DNA from 3 places in the Vogesella sp. EB genome. Region 2 is predicted to be linked to each of the others. Evidence: predicted binding sites of a transcription regulator. Region 2 holds the regulator's gene; each other region holds the start of a gene.

What was found. The regulator sigma-54, encoded in region 2, starts transcription at its own class of promoters, with help from an activator protein. The targets are predictions, from matches to a motif close to CTGGCACGCTTCATGCTT.
Region 1: ACG97_RS11805 (ammonium transporter) is a predicted target of sigma-54. The motif match lies at 3,765-3,782, and genes of this name have one in related genera.
Region 3: ACG97_RS14405 (circularly permuted type 2 ATP-grasp protein) is a predicted target of sigma-54. The motif match lies at 4,811-4,828, and genes of this name have one in related genera.

Annotation. Positions count from the first base shown of each region.
Region 1 covers NZ_LFDT01000020.1:15,246-22,726, forward strand. The annotation lists gene ACG97_RS11790 (efflux transporter outer membrane subunit) at 1-475, shown strand, start outside; gene ACG97_RS11795 (zinc-dependent alcohol dehydrogenase family protein) at 692-1,732, opposite strand; gene ACG97_RS11800 (Lrp/AsnC family transcriptional regulator) at 1,867-2,346, shown strand; gene ACG97_RS11805 (ammonium transporter) at 2,487-3,686, opposite strand; gene murI (glutamate racemase) at 4,079-4,855, opposite strand; gene apbC (iron-sulfur cluster carrier protein ApbC) at 4,871-5,953, opposite strand; gene ACG97_RS11820 (MFS transporter) at 6,320-7,481, shown strand, end outside.
Region 2 covers NZ_LFDT01000005.1:114,301-121,781, reverse strand. The annotation lists gene ACG97_RS04850 (flavin prenyltransferase UbiX) at 1-97, opposite strand, end outside; gene ACG97_RS04845 (Gx transporter family protein) at 84-611, opposite strand; gene ACG97_RS04840 (NusG domain II-containing protein) at 592-954, opposite strand; gene rapZ (RNase adapter RapZ) at 962-1,804, opposite strand; gene hprK (HPr(Ser) kinase/phosphatase) at 1,785-2,741, opposite strand; gene ptsN (PTS IIA-like nitrogen regulatory protein PtsN) at 2,734-3,198, opposite strand; gene hpf (ribosome hibernation-promoting factor, HPF/YfiA family) at 3,361-3,681, opposite strand; gene ACG97_RS04815 (RNA polymerase factor sigma-54) at 3,744-5,189, opposite strand; gene lptB (LPS export ABC transporter ATP-binding protein) at 5,193-5,921, opposite strand; gene lptA (lipopolysaccharide transport periplasmic protein LptA) at 5,918-6,427, opposite strand; gene lptC (LPS export ABC transporter periplasmic protein LptC) at 6,417-6,980, opposite strand; gene kdsC (3-deoxy-manno-octulosonate-8-phosphatase KdsC) at 6,977-7,481, opposite strand, start outside.
Region 3 covers NZ_LFDT01000031.1:21,219-28,699, reverse strand. The annotation lists gene ACG97_RS14430 (endonuclease/exonuclease/phosphatase family protein) at 1-304, shown strand, start outside; gene ACG97_RS14425 (proteasome-type protease) at 320-1,066, opposite strand; gene ACG97_RS14420 (transglutaminase family protein) at 1,063-1,857, opposite strand; gene ACG97_RS14415 (arsinothricin resistance N-acetyltransferase ArsN1 family B) at 1,918-2,424, opposite strand; gene ACG97_RS14410 (alpha-E domain-containing protein) at 2,421-3,344, opposite strand; gene ACG97_RS14405 (circularly permuted type 2 ATP-grasp protein) at 3,347-4,774, opposite strand; gene ACG97_RS17010 (diguanylate cyclase) at 5,027-6,613, shown strand; gene ACG97_RS14395 (hypothetical protein) at 6,695-7,465, shown strand.

The sequences.
Region 1 (7,481 bases), on a different contig from region 2:
GATCGGCAGCGCGACGGCCGTGTCCGCCGGCAATCTGTTCACTAGCGGTGCCAGCCAGGCCGCCGGGGTGCTGGGGCTGCGCTGGCGCCTGTTCGATTTTGCTCGCATCAACGCGCAGATTGACCAGGCCAAAGGCCAGGAAGCAGAAAGGTTGGCCGCGTATCGGCTTGCCGTACTACGGGCGACCGAGGACGTGGAAAACGCCTTCTCGGCCCTGGTCAAACGCGAAGAACAGGCTGTAGCGCTTGCCCGGGGTGTGGACTCGCTCGGACGCGCCCGGTCGGCCTCGTTTGCCGCCTATCAAAAGGGTGTCGTCAGCCTGATCGAGGTGCTGCAAGCCGATGAAAGCTTGCTCCGTACCGCCGACGCGCAAGCACAGGCGCAAACGGAATCGGCACGCGCAGCGGTCGCAGCCTTCAAGGCACTGGGTGGTGGTTGGCAGTCTCACGAATCCGAGGTACTGGCAATCAAGTAGCAACAGGAGCGGGACAGGGCTCCTGTGCAAACCTGCCATTGTGAGTCTGGCTACTCATTGGCTGCTTTGGCAGAACTTCAGATGAATTCGTAGTGCTCAATAATGGCCACCATCAGCACAAGGGACTCAGTGTGGCCACTTGAGAGGGCGCGCGTCGGGACCTCGAAATTGGGCTTGTCACACGAACACGCTTCGCGTCGAAGCCTCACGCCCATCTCAGAACTCGGTGACGACGGTGACGCCGGCCACTTCGAATTTGTCCATATTCATCAGCACATCGATCGACTGTTCAAGGTTGATCGTCCGGCCGATGAGCTTTTCCGGCGCCAGCTTGCCCGACTTCATCATCGCGAACATCGCGTCATAGCGGTGTGCCTGTATGCCATGACTGCCCAGGATTTCAAGCTCGTGTGCGATGACCTTGCTCATCGGAATGGCCGGGGTGCTGTGCTCGCCCAGCATCAGGCCGACCTGCACATGCTTGCCGCGTTTGCGCAGGTTGCTGACCGAATTGAAGCAGGTGACCGGGTGTCCGAGTGCGTCCAGCGACACGTGCGCGCCGCCGCGGGTGATTTCCTGCACGGCTTCGACCACGTTGGTCACTTTGGCGGCGTTGACGGTGGCCACCGCACCGAGCGCTCGGGCGAGGTCGAGCTTGTCGTCCGAGATATCGATGGCGATCACATTCGCGCCAATGGCATGGGCGATCATGATGGCCGACAGGCCGACGCCGCCGCAGCCATGCACCGCCACCCACTGGCCGGCCGAGGTCTTGCCCTGATCCACCACCGCGCGGAACGAGGTGACGAAGCGGCAGCCCAGGCTGGCCGCGGTGGTGAAATCCAGCGTTTCCGGCAAGGACACCAGATTGATGTCCGCCTGGTGAATCGACACATACTCGGCAAATGATCCCCAGTGGGTGAAACCCGGCTGGAACTGGTGGTCGCAGACCTGGTGGTTGCCGGAGTGGCACTCTGGGCAATGGCCGCACCCTGCCACAAACGGAACGGTCACCCGGTCGCCCACCCGCCACTTCGTTACCTGCTTGCCGACCGCCTCCACGACGCCCGAGAACTCGTGCCCCGGGACGTGCGGCAGGCGGATGTCCGGATCATGGCCGACCCAGCCATGCCAGTCGCTGCGACAAACGCCGGTCGCCATGACCTTGATGACCACGCCGCCGGATTCCGGCGTCGGGTCGGGAACGGTCGTCAGTTGCGGCGGGGCGGAAAACGATTCGTAGACAACGGCTTTCATGGTTGGCTCCTGCGTTGAAGTGTTCCTTCATTGTGAGGCATCGCCGTGAATTTACCTTTCTATTTGCTATTGGGATAAGCAAAAATATGAAATAGTATTTCGCCGCTGAAAACGTATTGAAAGGTTGTTTCGCCATGGCCGCACTCGATAAAGTGGACATTGCCATTGCCGACCGGTTGCAACAGGATGGCCGGCTGTCCAATGCCCGCCTTGCCGAGCAGCTGGCCCTGAGCGAGGCCTCCTGCTGGCGGCGCCAGAAGCGGCTGGAAGAGACGGGCGTCATCGAGGGCTATAAGGCGATACTGAACCGGCGCAAGCTCGGGATCGGCGTGATGGCCTTTGTGCAGATCGTTTGTACGCAGCACAGCGAAGAAGTTACGGCCGCGTTCGAGCGGATCATCCAGGCCTGCCCCAATGTGCTCGCCTGCCACAACACGACCGGTGAGGCCGACTTCCTGTTGCAGGTCGTCGCCCGGGATCTCGATGACTACAGCCGTTTTGTCGAGAAAGTGCTGAGGAAGTTGCCGGGCGTGTTGAGCATCCGTAGCAATATCTCGTTGCGGGAAATGAAGGTGACGAACAAGTTGCCGATCACGGACATCGACCTGCTCTAGGCCGGTCGGGGCGACCCGCCGCTGCCGCCCGGCCATGCTCGCTCGGACTGGCCACGAAAAGAGGCTCCGAAATGGAGCCTCTCTTTGTTTCTCATCCAGCGGCCTGGACGGCACAAACCGCCCCGGTCTTTCCGCGTCGCCTACCAGTTGCTCTCCCGCTCCGGGGTGGCGGTGATGTTGTGGATGGACAGGTCGGCGCCGTTGAATTCTTCCTCGTCGCTTAAGCGGATGCCGACCACCTTCTTCAGTACGCCGTAGACCAGATAGCCGCCGCCAAAGCCGATGCTGACGCCGGCTGCGGTGCCGATCAGCTGCGAGGCCAGGCTGACGCCGCCGGCGCCGCCCAGCCAGTGCTGGCCGAACAGGCCGGCGGCGATGCCGCCCCAGGCGCCGCACAGGCCGTGCAGCGGCCACACGCCGAGTACGTCGTCGATCTTCCAGCGGTTTTGCGTGAGGGTGAACAGGTAGACGAACATGGCGCCGGCGACACCGCCGGTGACCAGCGCGCCCAGCGGGTGCATCACGTCGGAGCCGGCGCACACCGCCACCAGTCCGGCCAGCGGGCCGTTATGGATGAAGCCGGGGTCGTCGCGGCCGGCCCACATCGCGGTCAGCGTGCCGCCCACCATCGCCATCAGCGAGTTGACCGCCACCAGCCCGGAGATGCCGCCGACCTTCTGCGCGCTCATCACGTTGAAGCCGAACCAGCCGACGATCAGGATCCAGGCGCCCAGCGCGAGGAAAGGGATGGACGAGGGCGGGTGGGCGCTGACGCGGCCTTCCTTGGTATAGCGGCCGCGACGGGCGCCGAGCAGCAGCACCGCCGCCAGCGCGATCCAGCCGCCGACGGCGTGCACCACCACCGAACCGGCAAAGTCGTGGAAGGGCGCGCCGAAGTTGGCCGCAAGCCAGTCCTGGATGCCGAAGTGGCCGTTCCAGACGATGCCCTCGAAAAACGGATACACCAGTCCGACCAGCAGGAAGGTGGCCGCCGATTGCGGGTGCAGGCGCGCCCGCTCGGCGATGCCGCCGGAGACGATGGCGGGGATGGCGGCGGCAAAGGTCAGCAGGAAGAAGAACTTCACCAGTTCATAGCCGTTGGCCTGGCTGATGTGGCTGACGTCGCTGAAGAAGTGCACGCCGTAGGCGACGCCGTAGCCGACAAAGAAGTAGGCCAGCGCCGAGATGGCGAAGTCGGTGAGGATCTTGACCAGCGCGTTGACCTGGTTTTTCTTGCGCACGGTGCCCAGCTCCAGGAAGGCGAAGCCGGCGTGCATCGCCAGCACCAGAATGGCCCCGATCAGTAAGAACAATACGTCGTTTGCACTTGTTGCCGTCATGCTTGCGCTCCAATGGTGCGTATCCGTGGTGCAGCATGGCGGGCTGCGGATACGAATGCCTGTGATTGGGGCGCTTTCTTGCAAAAATGGTGCCAGCGGGCGCCAGCCTTGTGCATCAAGGCGTCATGACGATGCCTTGCGCTGAGCACTGGTGCGGAGGAGGGTGGTTGCCTTGATTTGGTGCGGACTGATGTGCGCTATTGGTGCGTGCTGCGCTGCGGCCAACGTTGGCCGCAGTCTCAGAACCTGTTCACGCTCTGCTGCGACTTGATCTCGATGGGGCGTGCGGTGCTGGCGGCGGCTTCGGCATGCTTGTTTATATCTGGATAAACGCCGCTTCCTGAGTCATTTCGCCTTGTCTCGCGTGAGCGCGCGAGATCGTGCACAGGCTCTCAGGCCGGCTGCAGTGCCTCGACGCGGTCGTCGCGCTGCAGGATCTGCTGCAGGAATTGTTGCATGCTGTGATCGTCGCCGGTGGTGACGAAGCGGTAGTGCGGCGGCGTCTGCGGACCGCTGCGGCAGTGGTGTTGCTGCAGCAGGCGCAGCGTCTGGCGCACCACGGCGTCGGTGGGGTCGATGATGTCGATGTGCTGAGGCAGCTGCTCGCGGATCAGCGGCGCCAGGAACGGGTAGTGGGTGCAGCCGAGCACCACGTGGTCGACGTTGTGCGCCAGTAGCGGCGCCAGCGCCGCGGCGACGGTGCGCCGGGCGTTGTCGCTGTCCAGCTCGCCGCTTTCCACCAGCTCGACAAAGCCGGTGCCGGCCTGGCTGTAGATCTCGGCGTGATCGTGCAGCTGCGCCGCCAGCTGGCGGAATTTCTCGCCGCGCAGCGTGGCCTGCGTTGCCAGCACGCCGATCTTGCCGCTCTGCGTCGACAGTGCCGCCGGCTTGATCGCCGGCTCCATGCCGACGATGGGCAGCGCCGGATACTTCAGCCGCAGATGGCGCGCCGCGGCGCTGGTGGCGGTGTTGCAGGCGATCAGCAGCAGGGTGGCGCCCTGTGCCAGCAGGTAGTCGGCGATCAGCTCGGCGCGGGCGATCAGCTCGTCGTCGCTGCGCCCGCCGTAAGGACAGTAGCCCTGATCGGCAAGGTAGATCACCGGTTCGTCGGGAAGCTGGGCGGTGAGCTCGCGCCACACCGAAAGGCCGCCTAGGCCGGAATCAAACATGCCGATCATGAGGGATTAACTGTTCTGGATGACGATTTTCGGGAATTTACCAGAGAAGTCGCGTGCCTTGTCGCCGACCTTGACCGCCACCTTGCGCGCGATCTGCTGGTAGCGTGCCGCCAGCGCGCTGTCCGGCGCTGCCGCCACCGTCGGGCAGCCGTCGTCGGTGGCCAGGCGGATGGAGAGATCCAGCGGCAGCGAGCCGAGCACGTCGACGCCGTACTGCGCACTCATCTTGTCGGCGCCGCCGTGGCCGAAGATGTGTTCTTCGTGGCCGCAGTTGCTGCACACGTGCATCGCCATGTTCTCGACGATGCCGAGGATGGGCACGCCGACCTTCTCGAACATCTTCAGCCCCTTCTTCGCATCCAAGAGCGCGATGTCCTGCGGCGTGGTGACGATGATGGCGCCGGTGACCGGCACCTTCTGCGACAGCGTCAGCTGGATGTCGCCGGTGCCCGGCGGCATGTCGATCACCAGATAGTCCAGCTCGTTCCACAGCGTGTCGTTCAGCAGCTGCTGCAGCGCCTGGCTCACCATCGGGCCGCGCCACACCATCGCCTGATCCTCGTCCACCAGGTAGCCGATCGACATCGTCTGCACGCCGTGCGCCGGCAACGGCACCAGCTTGCCCTCGATCACCTCCGGCTTCTGACCCTGCAGGCCCATCATCAGCGGCTGCGACGGGCCGTAGATATCGGCATCCAGAATGCCGACCGACGCGCCTTCCGCCGCCAGCGCCAGCGCCAGGTTGGCCGCAGTGGTGGACTTGCCGACGCCGCCCTTGCCGGAGGACACCGCGATGATGTTCTTCACCCCCGGCAGCAGCGGCACGCCGCGCTGTACCGAGTGGCTGGTGATCTCGCTGACCACGTCGATGCTCAGCTTGCGCTCGCCGGCCAGCGGCGCCAGCCGTTCGCGGAACAGCTCGGCGATGGCGGCGAAGCGGCTTTTGGCCGGGTAGGGCAGGGCCACGCGCACGTTGAGGTGGGCGGCATCGTTTTGCTGCACGCTGACGCCTTTGCGGTAGGGCTTGTGAGTGTCTTCGTCGATCAGGTCGGCGATGGCATCGAGAATGTCGGTGTCGGTCAGGGCCATGTCAGTAGTCCGGGAAGCGGCGTCGCCATGGACGCCAAACAATTTGCCGAGTCGGGAAAGCATGATGGTGATCTTGAGCGGGATGAATAGCCGACTATTTTAATCGGGTTTGCCGCGGGCGAACAGGCTTGCCCGCCGTTTTGGCCGCAGCCGCCATGATAAGCGCTGCGGCGGCGTCGTGCATGCCGCTGTCGGGCGTGGCTGCGGCCAACCTTGGCCGCAGTGTGGCGCTTACTTTTTTGTCATGGTGATGGTGTGGACGGATTTGCTGGTGCAAGTGCCTGATTCGGCGTAGAATCGACGCCTTTTTTCTGAACCGGCACGGGGTGGCAGACTGCTCCGCTGTGGTTTTCCCGAGGTTACGTTTTGTCTGAATTCACCAAGATTTCCCGTTTGACCCCGGCGCGGATGCTGTTCCCGCTGGCGCTGGTGCTGTTTGAATTTGCGGTCTATATCGCCAACGACATGGCGCAGCCGGCGATGCTGCGCGTGGTGCAGGAGTTCGGCGTCGGCATCGAGTGGGTGCCGATGGCGATGACCGCCTTCCTGCTCGGCGGCGCGCTGATGCCGTGGCTGACCGGGCCGCTGTCCGACCGCATCGGTCGCCGGCCGGTGCTGCTGGGCGGGGTGGTCTATTTCATCGTCGCCTGCCTCGCCACCTATCTGGTGACCTCGATCGAGGCCTTCATGGCGCTGCGCGTGCTGCAGGGCGTCGGGCTGTGCTTCATCAATGCCGTCGGCTACGCCGCGGTGCAGGAGGCGTTCGAGGAGAAGACCGCGGTCAAGGTCACCGCGCTGATGGCCAACGTGGCGCTGATCGCGCCGATGGTCGGCCCGCTGGCCGGCGCCGCGTTGATCGAGTTCGCGCCGTGGCGCAGCTGCTTCCTGTTCATCGCCGGCGTGTCGCTGCTGGCGCTGGTCGGGCTGTGGTGGAAGATGCCGGAAACGGTCAACGTTGGCCGCACGCGCGCACCCTTGCGCCGCATGGGCGCGGATTACCTGGCGCTGCTCGCCGACCGCCGCTTCGTGCTGTCGCTGCTGTGCATCCCGCTGCTGGCGATGCCGCTGATGGGCTGGATCGCGCTGTCGCCGGTGCTGCTGGTGGAAGACCTCGGCATGAGCACCGTCGAATACGGCCTGTGGCAGCTGCCGGTGTTTGGCGGCCTGATCGCCGGCAACTTCGCGCTGGTGCTGCTCACCGAGCGCCTGGCGCTGGGGCGCTCGGTGCTGCTGGGCATGTGGCCCATCGTTGGTGGCCTGGCGCTGATGCTGGGCGGCATCCAGTTCAGCAGCGTGCCGCACATCTATATGGTGGCCGGCATGAGCCTGATGGCCTTCGGCGAGGGGCTGTCGTTTGCGGTGCTGTACCGCTTCGCGCTGATGGCCAGCACGGTGAGCAAGGGCACGGTGTCGGCGGCGATGAGCATGCTGTCGATGGCCGGCTACGCGCTCGGCATCGAGCTGTTCCGCCACGCCTATATCGCCGGCGGCATGATCGGCTTCGCGCTGATGTCGCTGCTGACCTCGC
Region 2 (7,481 bases):
GCTTGCCGGCGCGCAGCAGGCATTCGATCAGGCGCAGGCCGTAGGGCAGGCCGGAGGCGCCGGTGAGGGCGACGGTAACGGTGTCAATCTTTGTCATGCGCTTGTACCAGATGGCTTGCTATCAGACCGTTGGCGATGCCGCCGAGCAGGGCGGCTAGCGCCAGCGGCGGGAACAGTAGCAGTATATTGTCGTATGGAATCAGGAACAGCCTGACCAGCAGCAATTGTCCCAGCAGATGGGCCTGCGCCGCCAGCAGGCTGTGGCTGACCAGGCTGAAATGGCGGGCGGGCAGCGCCCGGCAGGCGCCCAGCAGCAGCAGGCTGGCCAGCGCGCCGCCGAGGCTGAGCCAGAAGCCGGGGGTGAACAGGCTGCCCAGCAGCAGGCCGGCACCGACGACACGCAGCAGCGTGACCCACACCGCGGCACGCCAGCCCAGGGTGTGCAGCGCGAACAGGGTCATGATGTTGGCCAGCCCCGGCTTGACGCCGGGCAGTGGCGACGGGATGGCGGCATCGACCATGCCCAGCGCGATGGCCAGCGCGGCAAGGCTGGCGATGCGGTGATCGTCGGCGCTGGCTTGCAGCGTGCGTTCAGTAGGCGAGCGAGTCATGGGCTTGCTGTGGGCCGGCCAGCTCGATGCTGATGCGGTTGGGCAGGCACACGGCGATGTCGCCACTGTGGCGCAGCCAGCCCTGCTGCACGCAGTACTGGCGCGGGCTAGGGTCGCTGCGGATACGGGCCTTACCGTCGTGGATCTCGATTTCGGTCAGCCCCAGCGGGCCGCGGGCGATATGGCGCCGGTTCAGGCGCAGCGGCAGGCGGATGGTTTCGGTGCCGTTCTGGCGCACGATGACGCTGTCGGCCTCGCCGGCGTGGCGGCTAAGCTGCAGGAAGGCGGCCAGCAACAGCACGCACAGTGCCAGCAGCACCAGATAGTCCCCGGCCTTGAACATGGCCGGCTTATTTTTTGGCGGGCAGCTGGCGGTGGCGCAGCAGGACCTGTTCGCCGGCAAAGGCCTTGGCCAGCTGTTCGGCGAGGTAGACCGAGCGGTGCTGGCCGCCAGTGCAGCCGATGGCGACGGTGACGTAGCTGCGGTTGTCCTGGCGGAAGCGCGGCAGCCAGTTTTGCAGGAACTGGCGGATGTCGGCCAGCATCTGCGCCACGCTGGCTTCGCCTTCGAAGAAGCGGCAGATCGCCTCGTCCTGGCCGGTCAGCGGCCGCAGCGCGACCTCGTAGTAGGGGTTGGGCAGGCAGCGCACGTCGAACACGAAGTCGGCGTCCAGCGGCAGGCCGTGCTTGAAGCCGAACGATTCGAACACCAGGGTCAGGCAGTCGGCATCGGCGTCGACCAGTACCTTGACCCAGGCGCGCAGCGCGTTGGCGGACAGGTGGCTGGTGTCGATGCGGTGGCCCAGCTCGTGGATGTGCTCCAGCATCTCGCGCTCGAGGCGGATGCACTCCTCCACCGTCAGGCCGTTGCCGGACAGCGGGTGGCGGCGCCGCGTTTCCGAGAAACGCTGGACCAGCACTTCGGTGGTGGCTTCCAGATAGATCAGGCGCACGTCGACCCGCATCGCTTTCAGGCTGGCCATCACCTCCGGCAATGCGGCCAACGTTGGTGCGGAACGGGTGTCGACGCTGATGGCGACATGCTGGTAACCCTGTTCGCTGTACAGCGCCACCACGTCGGTGAGCATGGTGGCCGGCAGGTTGTCGACGCAGTAGTAGCCGTTGTCTTCCAAGAGGCGCAGGGCGACGGACTTGCCGGAGCCGGACAGGCCGCTAATCAGAATCAGCTGCATGTTCCTGGTCCCGTAGCAGGTTGGTGTGGCGATCGATGAATTCGCGGGTACTGTCGATGCCGCGCAGCTGCAGGATGTAGTTGCGCACCGCCGCCTCGACCAGCACCGCCAGGTTGCGGCCGGCGGCCACCGGCAGGATCACCTTGCGCACGGTGACGCCGAGGATGTCCTGCGTCTCGGACTGGATGTTGAGCCGGTCCAGCGTCTGCATCGCCTGATCGTTGGCCTTCATCAGGTGGATGATCAGCTTCAGCACCTTCTTCGGACGCACCGCGGTTTCGCCGAAAATGGTGCGGATATTGAGGATGCCGAGGCCGCGCACCTCGAGGAAGTCGCGCAGCAGCGCCGGGCAGCGGCCTTCCAGCGTTTCCGGGCCGATGCGGTACAGTTCGACCGCGTCATCGGCAACCATGCCGTGGCCGCGCGAGATCAGTTCCAGCGCCAGCTCGCTCTTGCCCATCGCCGAATCGCCCATGATCAGCACGCCGATTTCCAGTACGTCGAGAAACACGCCGTGCATCACGGTGGAGACCGCCAGCGCGCGCGCCAGATAGATGCGCAGCACGTCCATCAGGTACGGGCTTTCCAGCGGCGTACTCATCAGCGGCACATTGTGGCTCTGGCAGTAGTCGCGCAGCAGGTTGGGCACCGGCTGTGCATTGGCGACGATCACCACCGCCATGGTGCGGTGGAACAGCTGGTCGAGGGCGGTCCGTGCCGCGGCCTGTTCCAGCTTGTTCAGGTATTCCACCTCCGCGAGGCCAAGGACCTGGACGCGGTTGGGGTGGATGAAGTTGAGGTGACCGACCAGTGCCTGGGTTGGCCGCTGTTCATCATTCGAAATCAGGTTGTCGGAGCCGGAACGGCCGGCGACCCAGCTCAGGTTGAGCTTGTGCTGATTGTCCTGGTACAGGCGGCGAACACTGATATTAGGCATGGTCTGGGGTGTCGGAAATCAGTTCAAACAGTTTCTGCGCATCGCAGGCGGGATCGTTCATCTGCTCGCGCAGCGCCTTGCTGGAGAAGCGCTGCGCCAGCTCGGACAACACCTGCAGGTGAATGTCGGTGGCTTGCTCCGGCACCAGCAGCACGAACAGCAGCGAGACCGGTTTGCCATCGGGGGCGTCGAACGGAATCGGCGCCTTCAGGCGGATGAAGATGCCGGTGGCTTCCTTCAGGCTCTTGATGCGGCCGTGCGGGATGGCGACGCCTTGTCCCAGGCCGGTGGAGCCGAGTTTTTCCCGGGCAAACAAACTGTCGAAGACATCGCTGCGCGCGATGGCGTGACTGTTTTCGACCATCAGGCCGACTTGTTCGAAGAGTCGTTTTTTGCTGGAAACGTCCATGTCAGCAATGACGTTGTCCACGGAGAGTATTTTACTGATCAAGCCCATAATGCCATTTGCCCGAAAAAATCGAGGGCCATTCTACGCCGAGTCCACGGAATACCATAGTGGAAAGCGCAGGATGATCGTCAGGAGAAAAAGCGGTAGCCAAAAAAAGAACGGATAAGCAAGCAGTGCTTGCATTATCCGTTTTTGTTCGGCAAATCCTGATCAGAGCGACGCTTGCTCTTGCGGTACCGGTGCGCGATGCTCGACCTGTTTTTCCTTGAATTTCAGTACCTGACGATCCAGTTTGTCAGTCAGCAGGTCGATGGCCGCGTACATGTCCGCTTCGGTGGCTTCGGCATGGATGTCCTTGCCTGCCAGGTGAACATTGACTTCGGCTTTCTGTACCAGTTTGTCGACAGACAGTGTCACGTTGACACCGATCACATTATCGACATGGCGGGTAATGCGTTCCAGTTTGCTTTCGATGTAGTCACGAAGCGCCGGGGTAACGTCGAGGTGGAGGCCGGTAATCTTGAGGTTCATACCCTAACTCCTTCTGTTGGTGCCATATCCGGACTGGGCATGGCGATCTTGTTATGAACAACCTAAAAAGTCTTGCGCTGGCTGACCGGCGGTATCTGCATGGCTTCACGATACTTGGCTACGGTGCGTCTTGCAACCTGAATACCTTGGGCGATCAGCTTGTCGGCAATGGCGCTGTCAGACAGCGGTTTGTTGTGGTCTTCCGCATCGATGATCTGCCGGATCAGTGCCTTGATCGCGGTGGCGGAACATTCGCCACCACTGTCAGTATCGACCGAACTGCCAAAGAAATATTTGAGTTCGAACAAGCCACGGCTGCACAGCAGGTATTTCTGCGTGGTGACGCGGGAGATGGTTGACTCATGCAGACCCAGTTCTTCCGCGATGTCTCGCAGGATAAGTGGGCGCATGGCCACTTCACCTTGTTCAAAGAACGCTTGCTGTCTGTCAACAATAGATTCTGCCACTTTCAGGATGGTGTCAAACCGTTGTTGAATGTTTTTTACCAGCCAGCGCGCCTCTTGCAGCTGGCCGCCCAGATTATGGCTGCTGCCCTTCTGTTGTAGCATGGCTGCATACATCTGGTTGACGCGCAGCTTCGGCAGCGTGCCCTGGTTGAGGCGCGCCACCCAGCGCTGCTGGCGTTTCACCACCAGGATGTCGGGGGCGACGTAGTGGGTCTCGCCCTGGTCGAAGCCGCTGCTGGGGCGCGGCCGCAGGCTGGCGAGCAGGGCGTGGGCGGTTTTCAGCTGCTGTTCGTCGATGGCGAGCAGCTTCTTGAGCTTGGTGAAGTCGCGGTTGCCCAAGAGCGGCAGGTGCTGCTGCACCATGTCCAGCGCCAGCTGGCGTACCGCGGCCGGTGCCGCGTGCTGCTGCAGTTGCAGGCAGAGGAATTCGGTGAGGTTGCGGCTGCCGATGCCGGTCGGCTCGAACTGGGTCAGCAGCTTGCGCAGGCACTCCAGCTCGTCGCCTTCCACTTCCAGCTCCAGCGGCAGCTCGGCGGCGATGTCGTCCAGCGAGGTCGGCAGATAGCCGTCGTCATCCAGCTCGTCGATCAGCAGCGACATCAGCGCCTTGTCGCGCTGGCTGAGCTGGGTTTCACCCATCTGCGCGGTTAAGTGCTCGCGCAGCGACGGCCGGCACGGGGTGTTGAGAATGGGGTCGAACTCGTCGTCGTCATCGTTGCGGCTGCTGCCGCTCCCGCTGCTGCCCCAGTCGCCGAGCAGCTCGCCGTCATCGCGGTTGCTTTCCGCTTCCGGCCGCTCCGGCTCGCTGCCGCTGTCCGACGCCGGCGTGTCGCCGCTGGGCGCCAGCACCGGTAACGGGCTGTCGGACTCGTCGGGGCTGTCGCTGCTGTCGGCGCGTTCCAGCAGCGGGTTTTCCAGCAGGTAGCGCTCCAGCTCGGTACTGAGATCCAGCGTCGACATCTGCAGCAGCTTGATCGATTGCTGCAACTGGGGGGTGAGCGTGAGTTGCTGGCTGGTTTTGAGCTGGAGGGTCTGTTTCATGGCTTACAGGTGGAAGTGTTCGCCCAGGTACACCTGGCGGACCTGTTCGTTCAGCACCAGCGCTTCCGGCAGGCCGGAGGCGAGCACGCTGCCCTCGGAGATGATGTAGGCGCGGTCACAGATGCGCAGCGTTTCGCGCACGTTGTGGTCGGTAATCAGCACGCCGATGCCGCGTTCCTTGAGGAAGGCGATGATCTTCTGGATGTCGATCACCGCGATGGGGTCGACGCCGGCAAACGGCTCGTCCAGCAGGATGAAGCGCGGGCGGGTGGCCAGCACGCGGGCGATTTCCACGCGGCGGCGTTCGCCACCGGACAGCGCCAGCGCGTTGCTGTCGCGCAGGTGGCTGATGTTGAGGTCGTCCAGCAGCAGGGTCAGCTCGTTTTCCAGCTCCTCGTCCTTCAGACCGGCAATTTCCAGCACCGCGCGGATGTTCTCGTCCACCGTCATTTTGCGGAAGATCGACGCTTCCTGCGGCAGATAGCCGAGACCGAGTCGCGCGCGCTGATGGATCGGCAGGTGGGTGATGGTCTGGCCGTCGAGGCGGATTTCGCCGGCATCGGCGGCGATCAGGCCGACCACCATGTAGAAGCTGGTGGTTTTGCCGGCGCCGTTGGGGCCGAGCAGGCCGACCACCTCGCCACTGGCGATCTCCAGCGACACGTCGCGCACCACGGTACGCTTCTTGAAGGTCTTCTTCAGGTGCTGGATGGAAAGCTGGCTCGGGGTCATGGCGTGCCCTGTGCTTTGGGCTGCAGGATCACCGTCACGCGGCCGCTGTTGCCGCTGGCGGCGGTGCCGCCGCTGGCCTGGTAGGTCTCGGTGGCGGTGTTGTAGACGATGACGGCGCCGCTGACCGAATCCTGGCCGCGCTTGACGCGGGCGTTGCCGGTCAGGGTGGCAAGGTTGGCCGCAGTGTTGTAGTTGACGTTGCTGGCGCTGCCTTCGACGTATTCATTGCTGCCGTCGACCTTCTGGCGGAAGGTGACCGGGCTGCCCTGCGCCTGCAGCTGCTGGTTGCCCTGCGCATCGCGGGTAACGGTCACGCGCTGCGCTTTCAGGTTCAGCGTGCCCTGCACCACCACGACATTGCCCTCCCATACCGTCACGCCTTTTTTCTGGTCCAGCGAGCCGCGGTCGGCAGACAGTTCGATCGGTTTTTCGCTGTCGGCCTTTTCAGCCATGACAGGGGCGCTCAGCACGAGGGCGGTCAGCGCGATCAGCACACTATGGCGCATAGGTAATCCTTACGTTGGACAGCAGGTTCAGCTGGCCGCTGTCCTGCTGGTAAATGAAGCCGGTCGATTTCAGTTGCGAGGTGCCGTAGTCGGCCACCAGCGGCGCGCGGTTGCTGGCGCTGCGCGCCACGGTGTCGACATGCAGCACCGAGGTCTGCAGCAGGATAGCCGGGGCGTCGGCGGTGGCCTTGCGTTCCCAGCGCACATTATCACTGAAGTCCGCCGTTTTCTGCTGCTTGTGGTAGCGCCCGGCCGCGGCCGTCACCGTGTAGTCGGGGAGGCCCTGCAGGAAGACTTCGATACGCGGCTTGCTGAGATAGACATTCGGATTGCGCGGCAGTTGCCACATCTGGGTCGCCTGCAGGTATTGCTGCGGCCGGCCCTGGGCGTCGAAGCGCTTTGCCGTCAGCCGGTTGATGGTGTACTCCGGGCGGCTCAGGTCGATCTTGCCCGGCGCATCGCCGCGCTGCATGGTCAGCACGTTGAGCCAGAAGGCGAGCAGGGCCATGCCCAGCATCAGGCCCAGCGGAAACAGGCGGGCGGCGCGGTTCATGCCAGGTAGCCGGCCATCAGGCGGTCGTAGTTGCCCTGCGCCTGCAGGATCAGCTCGCACAGCTCGCGCACTGCGCCCTGGCCGCCGCTGCAACCGGTGACGAAGTGGGCGTGCTGGCGCACGAAGCTGGGCGCGTCCGGTACCGCCACCGCCAGGCCGACGCGGCTCATCACCGGCAGGTCGATGACGTCGTCGCCGATGTAGGCGCAGTCTTCGGCGGTGAGGCCGGTTTTGTGCAGCAGTTCGGCAAACGCGGTGCGCTTGTCGTGTACGCCGGCGTAGTAGTGGTCGATGCCGAGGCCGCGGGCGCGGTGGGCGACGCCGGGGGCGTCGCGGCCGGTGATGATCGCCAGCTGTACGCCGGTGGACTGCAGCATGCGCAGGCCGTGACCGTCCAGGGTGTTGAACGCTTTCAGCTCTTCGCCGCTGGCGGTGATGAAGATGCGGCCGTCGGTCAGCACGCCGTCCACATCCATGATCAGCAGTCGCGTGCGTTTGGCC
Region 3 (7,481 bases), on a different contig from region 2:
GCTGCAGCACTATATCCAGCAGCATGTGCCGGCCGGCATGCCGCTGATCCTGGCCGGCGATTTCAATGACTGGCGCGGCGAGGCCGACAGCTGGCTGGGGCGCGGCTGCGGCCTGCAGGAAGTGTTCGTGCAGCAGCAGGGCCAGCACGCGCGCACCTTCCCGGCGCGGTTGCCGCTGCTGCCGCTGGACCGCATCTACGTGCGCGGCCTGCACGTCAACCAGGTGGCGGTGTGTCGCGGCCAACCCTGGTCGCACCTGTCCGATCACCTGCCGCTGTTCGCCAGCCTGTCGCTGGCGTCCTGAGCCGGCGACGCGGCCTTACTCGGTGTCGCCGTGCTTGAACCACAGCGCGTCCGGCAGCTGGCCGAACACGCTGCGCAGCCCCTCGCCCCAGCCCTGACGCAGCGCCAGAAAGTAGGGGTCGTCCTCGGTGACGCGGTGGCGCGGCGCGAAGTCGAAATCATCGCGCTGCTGCCACAACAGGTCGATGGGCAGCCCCACCGACAGGTTGGAGCGGATGGTGGAATCGAACGAGATCAGCGTGCACTTGATCGCCTGCGCCAGCGGCGTGTCGTGGCGGATCACCCGGTCGATGATCGGCTTGCCGTACTTGGCCTCGCCGATCTGCAGGTAAGGCGTGTCCGGCGTGGCCTCGATGAAATTGCCCTGCGGATAGACCTGGAACAGCCGCGGCGGCTCGCCCCTGATCTGCCCGCCGACCAGAAAGCTGCAGCCGTAGTCCACCCCTTGCGACTGGGTGTGGCCGTCGCCATCGCGCGCCAGCACCTCGCGCACCGTACTGCCCACCAGCTCCGCCGCCTGGTACAGGCTGCTTACCGTGTACAGGTTGGCCGCATCGTGGCTGAGCCGGCTTTTCAGCAGGCTGACCACGCTCTGGGTGGTGGCCAGGTTGCCGGCGTTGAGCAGCACGATCTGCCGCTCACCGGGTACCGCGATCACGTTCATCTTGCGGAAGGTGGCCACGTGGTCCACCCCCGCATTGGTGCGCGAATCGGACGCGAAGATCAGCCCTTCGTCCAGCACCATGCCGACACAGTAAGTCATTGCTGATCCGCCTCCGTTACCCGCGCATGCGCCTGCAGCGCTTCGCTGCCGCCACCACGGCGCACGCCGCGCACCGGGCTGGCGTCGGTGTAGTCCAGCCCCACCGCCAGCTTCAGGTGGTGGCGGTCCGGCTGCTGGCGGTTGCTGATGTCGAAGCCCAGCCAGCGGCCGGCGGCGTACACCTCGGCCCAGGCGTGGCTGGCGACGTGGGCGTCGCGATCGGTCAGCAGGTAGCCGCTGACATAGCGCGCCGGTAGCCCCAGGCTGCGGCAGGCGGCGATGAACACGTGGCTGTGGTCCTGGCACACGCCGGCGCCTAGCGCCAAGGCCTGCGCGGCAGTGGTTTCCGCCTGGGTGGCACCGCTGGTGTAGGGCATGGCGTCGGCCACCGCCAGCATCAGCGCGGTCAGGCCTGTTTCAGGGTTGGCCGCAATGGCGTCGGCGTGGCCGGCGGCCAGCGCGCGGATGGCGTCGTCCGGCTCGGTCAGCGCGCTGCCGCGCAGGAACACCGCCGCCGGCAGCGCCTCGGCGCCGTCTTCGCAGTCGTCACAGGTTTCCACCACGCCGTGCGCGCGCAGGCGGATCTCGCTGTGCGGCGTGTCCAGGGTGAGCACGTGCAGGATGTTGCCGTAGGCGTCGGTGCTTTCGCTGGCCGCCACCGGCAGCTCCAGCTGCCAGCTGATGATGCGCTGGTGGCGGTTTTGCGGCGGCGTCAGGCGCAGGTACTGGGTGCTGTGGCTGACGGTCGCGTCGTAGCGGTACACGGTTTCATGGGCGATGGTGAGTTGCATGCTGCCTCCTGTGGGTAAGTACCGGCTCGCGATCGGCGCTGGCGCCATCGCGGGCAGGGGCTAGGCGGAAAAGGAAAGTTGCCAGTAGGCCACGTCCAGCCAGCGGCCGAACTTGCGGCCAACCTGTTCGAACAGCGCCACCTGCTTGAAGCCCAGCGCGCGGTGCAGCGCGTCGCTGGCCGGGTTGGGCTGCGCCACGCCGCCGATCACGGTGCGCAGCCCCTGCGCGGCCAGCCGTTGCAGCAGCTCGCGGTACAGCAGCTTGCCCAGTCCCTGGCCCACGGTGGCCTGGCGCAGGTAGATGCTGGCCTCCATCGCGTGGCGGTAGGCCGGGCGCGTGCGCCAGCGGCTGGCGTAGGCGTAGCCGAACAGCTCTCCATCCTCGGCGTGGGCCACCAGCCATGGCAGGCCCTGCGCCTGGGTGCCGGCGATGCGCTCGGCCATGTCGCCGACGCTCACCGGCTGCTCCTCGAACGAGATGGTGCTGTACTCGATGTACGGGTTGTAGATGGCGCAGATGGCGGCGGCGTCGTCCGGCGTCGCCTCGCGGACGATCAGCTCGCTCATGCCGCCTCCAGATAGGCGCCGTGCACCGCGTTGCCCAGCGCATGGATCTGGCTGAGGAATTGCGCCAGATAGGCATGCAGGCCGGCGCCGAGAATGCTGTCGATCTGGTCGTAGCTCAGCTCGGCGTGCAGCGTGGCGGCCAACCGTTTGGCGCGATGGCCGGTGTCGCCCTGGATGCGCGGCAGCAGCTCGGCGATCTCGTCGACGCAGGCGCGCAGCGAGCGCGGCACGTCCGGGCGCAGGATCAGCAGCTCGGCCACGCGGCGCGCGCTGAGGGTGTCGCGGTACAGCTCGTGGTAGGCCTCGAAGGCGCCCAGCGAACGCAGCAGCGCGCCCCACAGGTAGAAGTCGGCGGCGCTGTCGTCCAGCTCGTGGCCGATCAGGTGCGATTTCACGTCGATCAGCCGCGCGGTGTTGTCGGCGCGCTCCAGAAAGGTGCCCAGCCGGATGAAGGAGAACGCGTCGTTGCGCTGGATGGTGCCGTAGGTGGTGCCGCGGAACAGGTGTGAGCGCTCCTTCACCCAGTCGAAGAAACCGGCCAGCGGGCGGCCCTCGAACGCCATCTGCCGCGCTTCCAGCCAGCTGGCGTTGATGCTTTCCCACATCTCGCCGGTAATCTTGCCGCGCACCGCGTGGGCGTTCTCGCGGGCGAATTTCAGGCAGCTGATGATGCTGGCAGGGTTGGCCGCATCGAAGGTCATGAAGTGCAGCACGTCGGCGGCGCCAAGCGCCGGGTGGCGCGCGCGGCAGGCGTCCAGCGCGCCGGTGGTGGCCAGCGCGGCGGCGATGTCGGCGCCACCGCGCGATTGCGGCAGCATCGACAGGCTGTGGGTGACATCCAAGAGGCGCGCCAGGTTCTCGGCGCGTTCCATGTAACGGCTCATCCAGTACAACTGGGAAGCGGTGCGCGACAGCATCATGATCAATCCTCCAGTATCCAGGTGTCCTTGGTGCCGCCGCCCTGCGACGAATTCACCACCAGCGAGCCTTCTTTCAGCGCCACCCGCGTCAGCCCGCCGGCCACCATGCTGATCTCGCGGCCGGACAGCACGAAGGGGCGCAGGTCGATGTGGCGCGGCGCGATGCCGGCCTCCACGAAGGTGGGGCAGGACGACAGGCACAGCGTCGGCTGCGCGATGTAGTTGGCCGGGTCGGCGATGATGCGCTGGCGGAAGTCGTCGATCTCGGCGGCGCTGGCGGCCGGGCCGATCAGCATGCCGTAGCCGCCGGCGCCGTGGACCTCCTTCACCACCAGCTCGGCCAGGTTGTTCAGCACGTGGTCCAGCTCCGCCGGGCGGCGGCACATCCAGGTCGGCACGTTTTGCAGCAGCGGCTCCTCGCTCAGGTAGAAGCGGATCATGTCCGGCACGTAGGGGTAGATCGACTTGTCGTCCGCCACGCCGGTGCCGATGGCATTGGCCAGGATCACGCCGCCGCTGCGGTACACCGATAGCAGCCCGGGCACGCCCAGCATGCTGTCGGCGCGGAAGGCCAGCGGGTCGAGGAAGGCGTCGTCGATGCGGCGGTAGATTACGTCCACCTGCTTGTGGCCGGCGGTGGTGCGCATGTACACGCGGTTGTGCTTCACGAACAGGTCCTGGCCTTCCACCAGCTCCACGCCCATCTGCTGCGCGAGGAAGGCGTGCTCGAAGTAGGCGCTGTTGTGGTGGCCGGGGGTGAGCACCACCACGGTCGGGTTTTCCGCCAGGCTGGCGTGGCGCAGGGTGTTCAGCAGCAGGGTGGGGTAGTGCTGCACCGGGGCCACCGCGTGGCTGGCGAACAGCTCGGGGAACAGCCGCATCATCATCTTGCGGTTTTCCAGCATGTAGGACACGCCGGAGGGCACACGCAGATTGTCTTCCAGCACGTAGAAGTTGCCGTCGTTGTGGCGGATCACGTCCACGCCGGTGATGTGCGCGTAGATGCGGTGCGGCAGGTCCAGCCCCTGCATCGCCGGCTGGTACTGGCTGTTGGAGAACACCTGCTCGGCCGGGATGATGCCGGCCTTGACGATGTGCTGTTCGTGGTAGATGTCGTGCAGGAAGGCGTTCAGCGCGGTGACACGCTGGCGCATGCCGGCTTCCAGTGTCTGCCAGTCGCTGGCGGGGATGATGCGCGGCACGGTGTCGAACGGGATCAGCCGCTCGGCGCCGGAATCGTCGCCGTACACGGCGAAGGTGATGCCGACGCGGTGGAACATCAGGTCGGCTTCGGCGCGCTTGCGTGCCAGCGTCTGCGGTGACTGCGAGTGCAGCCAGTGGGCAAAGTCACGGTAGTGCGGGCGGATACCACCGCTGGCGAGCAGCATTTCGTCATAGTGGTGCGCTTCGGGCAAGGTCAGTGCATGCATGGCGCGGTCTCCTGCTGTTCATCGTCAGCAGCAGTTCAGCAAGCCGCGTGCCAGTGTTTGCCCTATCGAAATGCCTGTTACGTCACGGCAGCTTGCACCGCAATGATGCAGGCATCGGCGGCGCCGTAAATCATGTGTCATGGTGGTGCGTCATGCCCCGTTCGCGTGCCGCGCCAGCCGCAGCGACAGCTCTTGAAACGTTGCTGGCATGCTCTTATGCTGCTGTTTACTTTATCCAGATAGCGCCATGCCATGCACGCTTCCCCTGTTGCGGCCAACCTTGCCACGCCGGCCGATCCGCTGGTCGCCAGCGACCACGCGTTGCCGCTTGCGGTGCTGTTGCAGCGCTCGCCGGCGCGCTGGCAGCTGCTGCTGGCCTGGTTGCTGTCGCTGGCGGCCTGCCTGTGGCTGGGCGTGGTACAGCTGTATGGCGGCTGGTATGGCTACAGCGTCCACTTTGGCGAGCTGGATTTCGTGATCAGCATCTACCCGCCGCTGACCATCGCCACCTTGTGGGTGTTGTGGTTCGGCTACGCCTGGGGTGCTGGTCTCGCCTATCTCTCCACCTTGCTGGTCGCCTACCTGTCCGGGCTGGCGCCGGGCTGGGCCTTGCTGTTTGCATGTTCCAATCCGCTGGGGCTGCTGGTGATGTCGCTGGTGTACCGCCACGTCAAGGTGCGCTATGTGCCGTCGTCGCTGCCGGCCATGCTGTTCTTCGTCACCATCTGCTTCATCTCCGCCGTGTCCAGCGCCACCGGCTCCTTCATCTGGAGTTACAGCAACAAGCTGTCGGCGATGGGTGCCTTCGCGGTGTGGCAGGGCTGGTGGTCGGGCAATTTCCTGCAGACGGTACTGACCTGCGGCCCGTTGCTGCTGCTGGGCACGCCGGCGGTGCTGCGCTGGCGCGAACAACGTTGGCCGCAGCGCGCCGCGGCGGTACCGGCGCAGCGCTGGGTGGGGCTGGTGGCGGTGTTCGCGTTGTGTGGCGTGCTGGGCTTCCTGTGGCTGTCTTTCTGGCTGGCGGACCGCAGCGTGGCGGCGCAGGTCGGCGACAGCGCGCAGGCGTGGCAGCAGCGCGCGATGCTGTATCGCGATTCGGCGATGGCGGTGTACTGGGTGCTGTCGGTGCTGTTGCTGGCGCTGGTGTTTCTCGGCTACCGCTTCTTCCGCCAGCGCACGCTGCAGCTGCAGCAGGCGGCGCAAAGCGTGGCCTTCGAGCGCGACTGGGCACTGCAGCGGCAGCAGGAGGCGGAACACGCGCACCAGGCGCTACAGACGCTGAACCGCGAGCTGGCGGTGCGCATGGCCGAGGTGGAGCAGCTGCAGCAACAGCTGCAGGAACAGGCGCGACGCGATCCGCTGACCGGGCTCTACAACCGCCGCTACCTGCACGAACGGCTACCGGTCGAACTGCAGCACGCCAGCCATCTCGGGCAGTCGCTGTGCCTGGTGCTGATCGACCTCGACCACTTCAAGGCGGTCAACGACCAGTACGGCCACGCGATGGGCGACGCGGTGCTGAAGGCGCTGGCGATGCTGTTTGCCGGCCGCCTGCGCGCCGCCGATTTCGCGGTGCGCTACGGCGGCGAGGAGTTCTGCCTGGTGCTGCCCGGCTGCGACATCACCGGCGCCGCCGCCTGCGTCGCCGAGCTGCAGCAGGCCTACGCCGGCTGCCGCGTGGCCGGCGACAGTAACGCGCTGCAGGGGCTGCACTTCTCCGCCGGTATCGCCAGCTATCCGGCGCACGGCAGCGACGAGGAAGCGCTGCTGCGCGAGGCCGACGCCGCGCTGTACCAGGCCAAGGCCGCCGGCCGCAACTGCGTGCGCTATCGCGGCTGAAGCCGGGCCGCGTGGCAGCGGGCTTGCCGCCGCGCGCGCGGACAGGTACAACGGCGCTTTGTCTACCGTGTTGCCATCCTCATGACCCCATCCGATATCCGTGCCGCCGCCATCATCCTCGCGGCCCGCCGCCTCAGCGGTGCACAAGGGCCGCTGCTGGCCGACGCCCAGGCCCCGCAGACGCCGGCCGATGCGCTGGCGATCCAGCAGGCCGTCTCCGGCCTGCTCAACGACGCCATCGGCGGCTGGAAGTGCGGCCTGCCGGACAGCGACAAGGTCGTCGCCGCGCCGATCTACGCGACCAGCATTCACAGCAGCCACACCGCCGCGCCGTGTCCGGTGTGGCTGCGCGACGGCGCGGTGCGCGTCGAGCCGGAGTTGGCCTTCGTTTTCGACGGCGGCCTGCCGCTGCGCGCCGAGCCCTACACCGAGGCCGAGATCCGCGCCGCCATCACCCGCGTGCACCTGGCGCTGGAGCTGATTGACAGCCGCTACCTGCCGGCGCCGAAGCCGCCGTTCCTGCAGTCGCTGGCCGACGGTCTGGTCAACCAGGGGGTGCTGCTGGGGCCGCAGGTCGATCGCGACGCCGCCTTTGCGGCCAAGGTGCTGGAGCTGGTGCTGAATCAGGGCGAGCGCGAGGAAACACTGGCCGGCGTGCATCCGGCCGGCGATCCGCTGGCGCCGCTGTACTGGCTGCAGGGCTTTCTCGCTGAACGCGGCGAGGCGATCCTGCCGGGGCAGGTGGTGATCACCGGTTCCTATGCCGGCGTGCTGACGTTGGCGCCGGACAGCGAGGTGACCTTGCGCTATGGTGAGCTGGGTCAGCTAAGCGCCTGTTTTAGCGCACGATAAGGGCAGATGGCAGCGT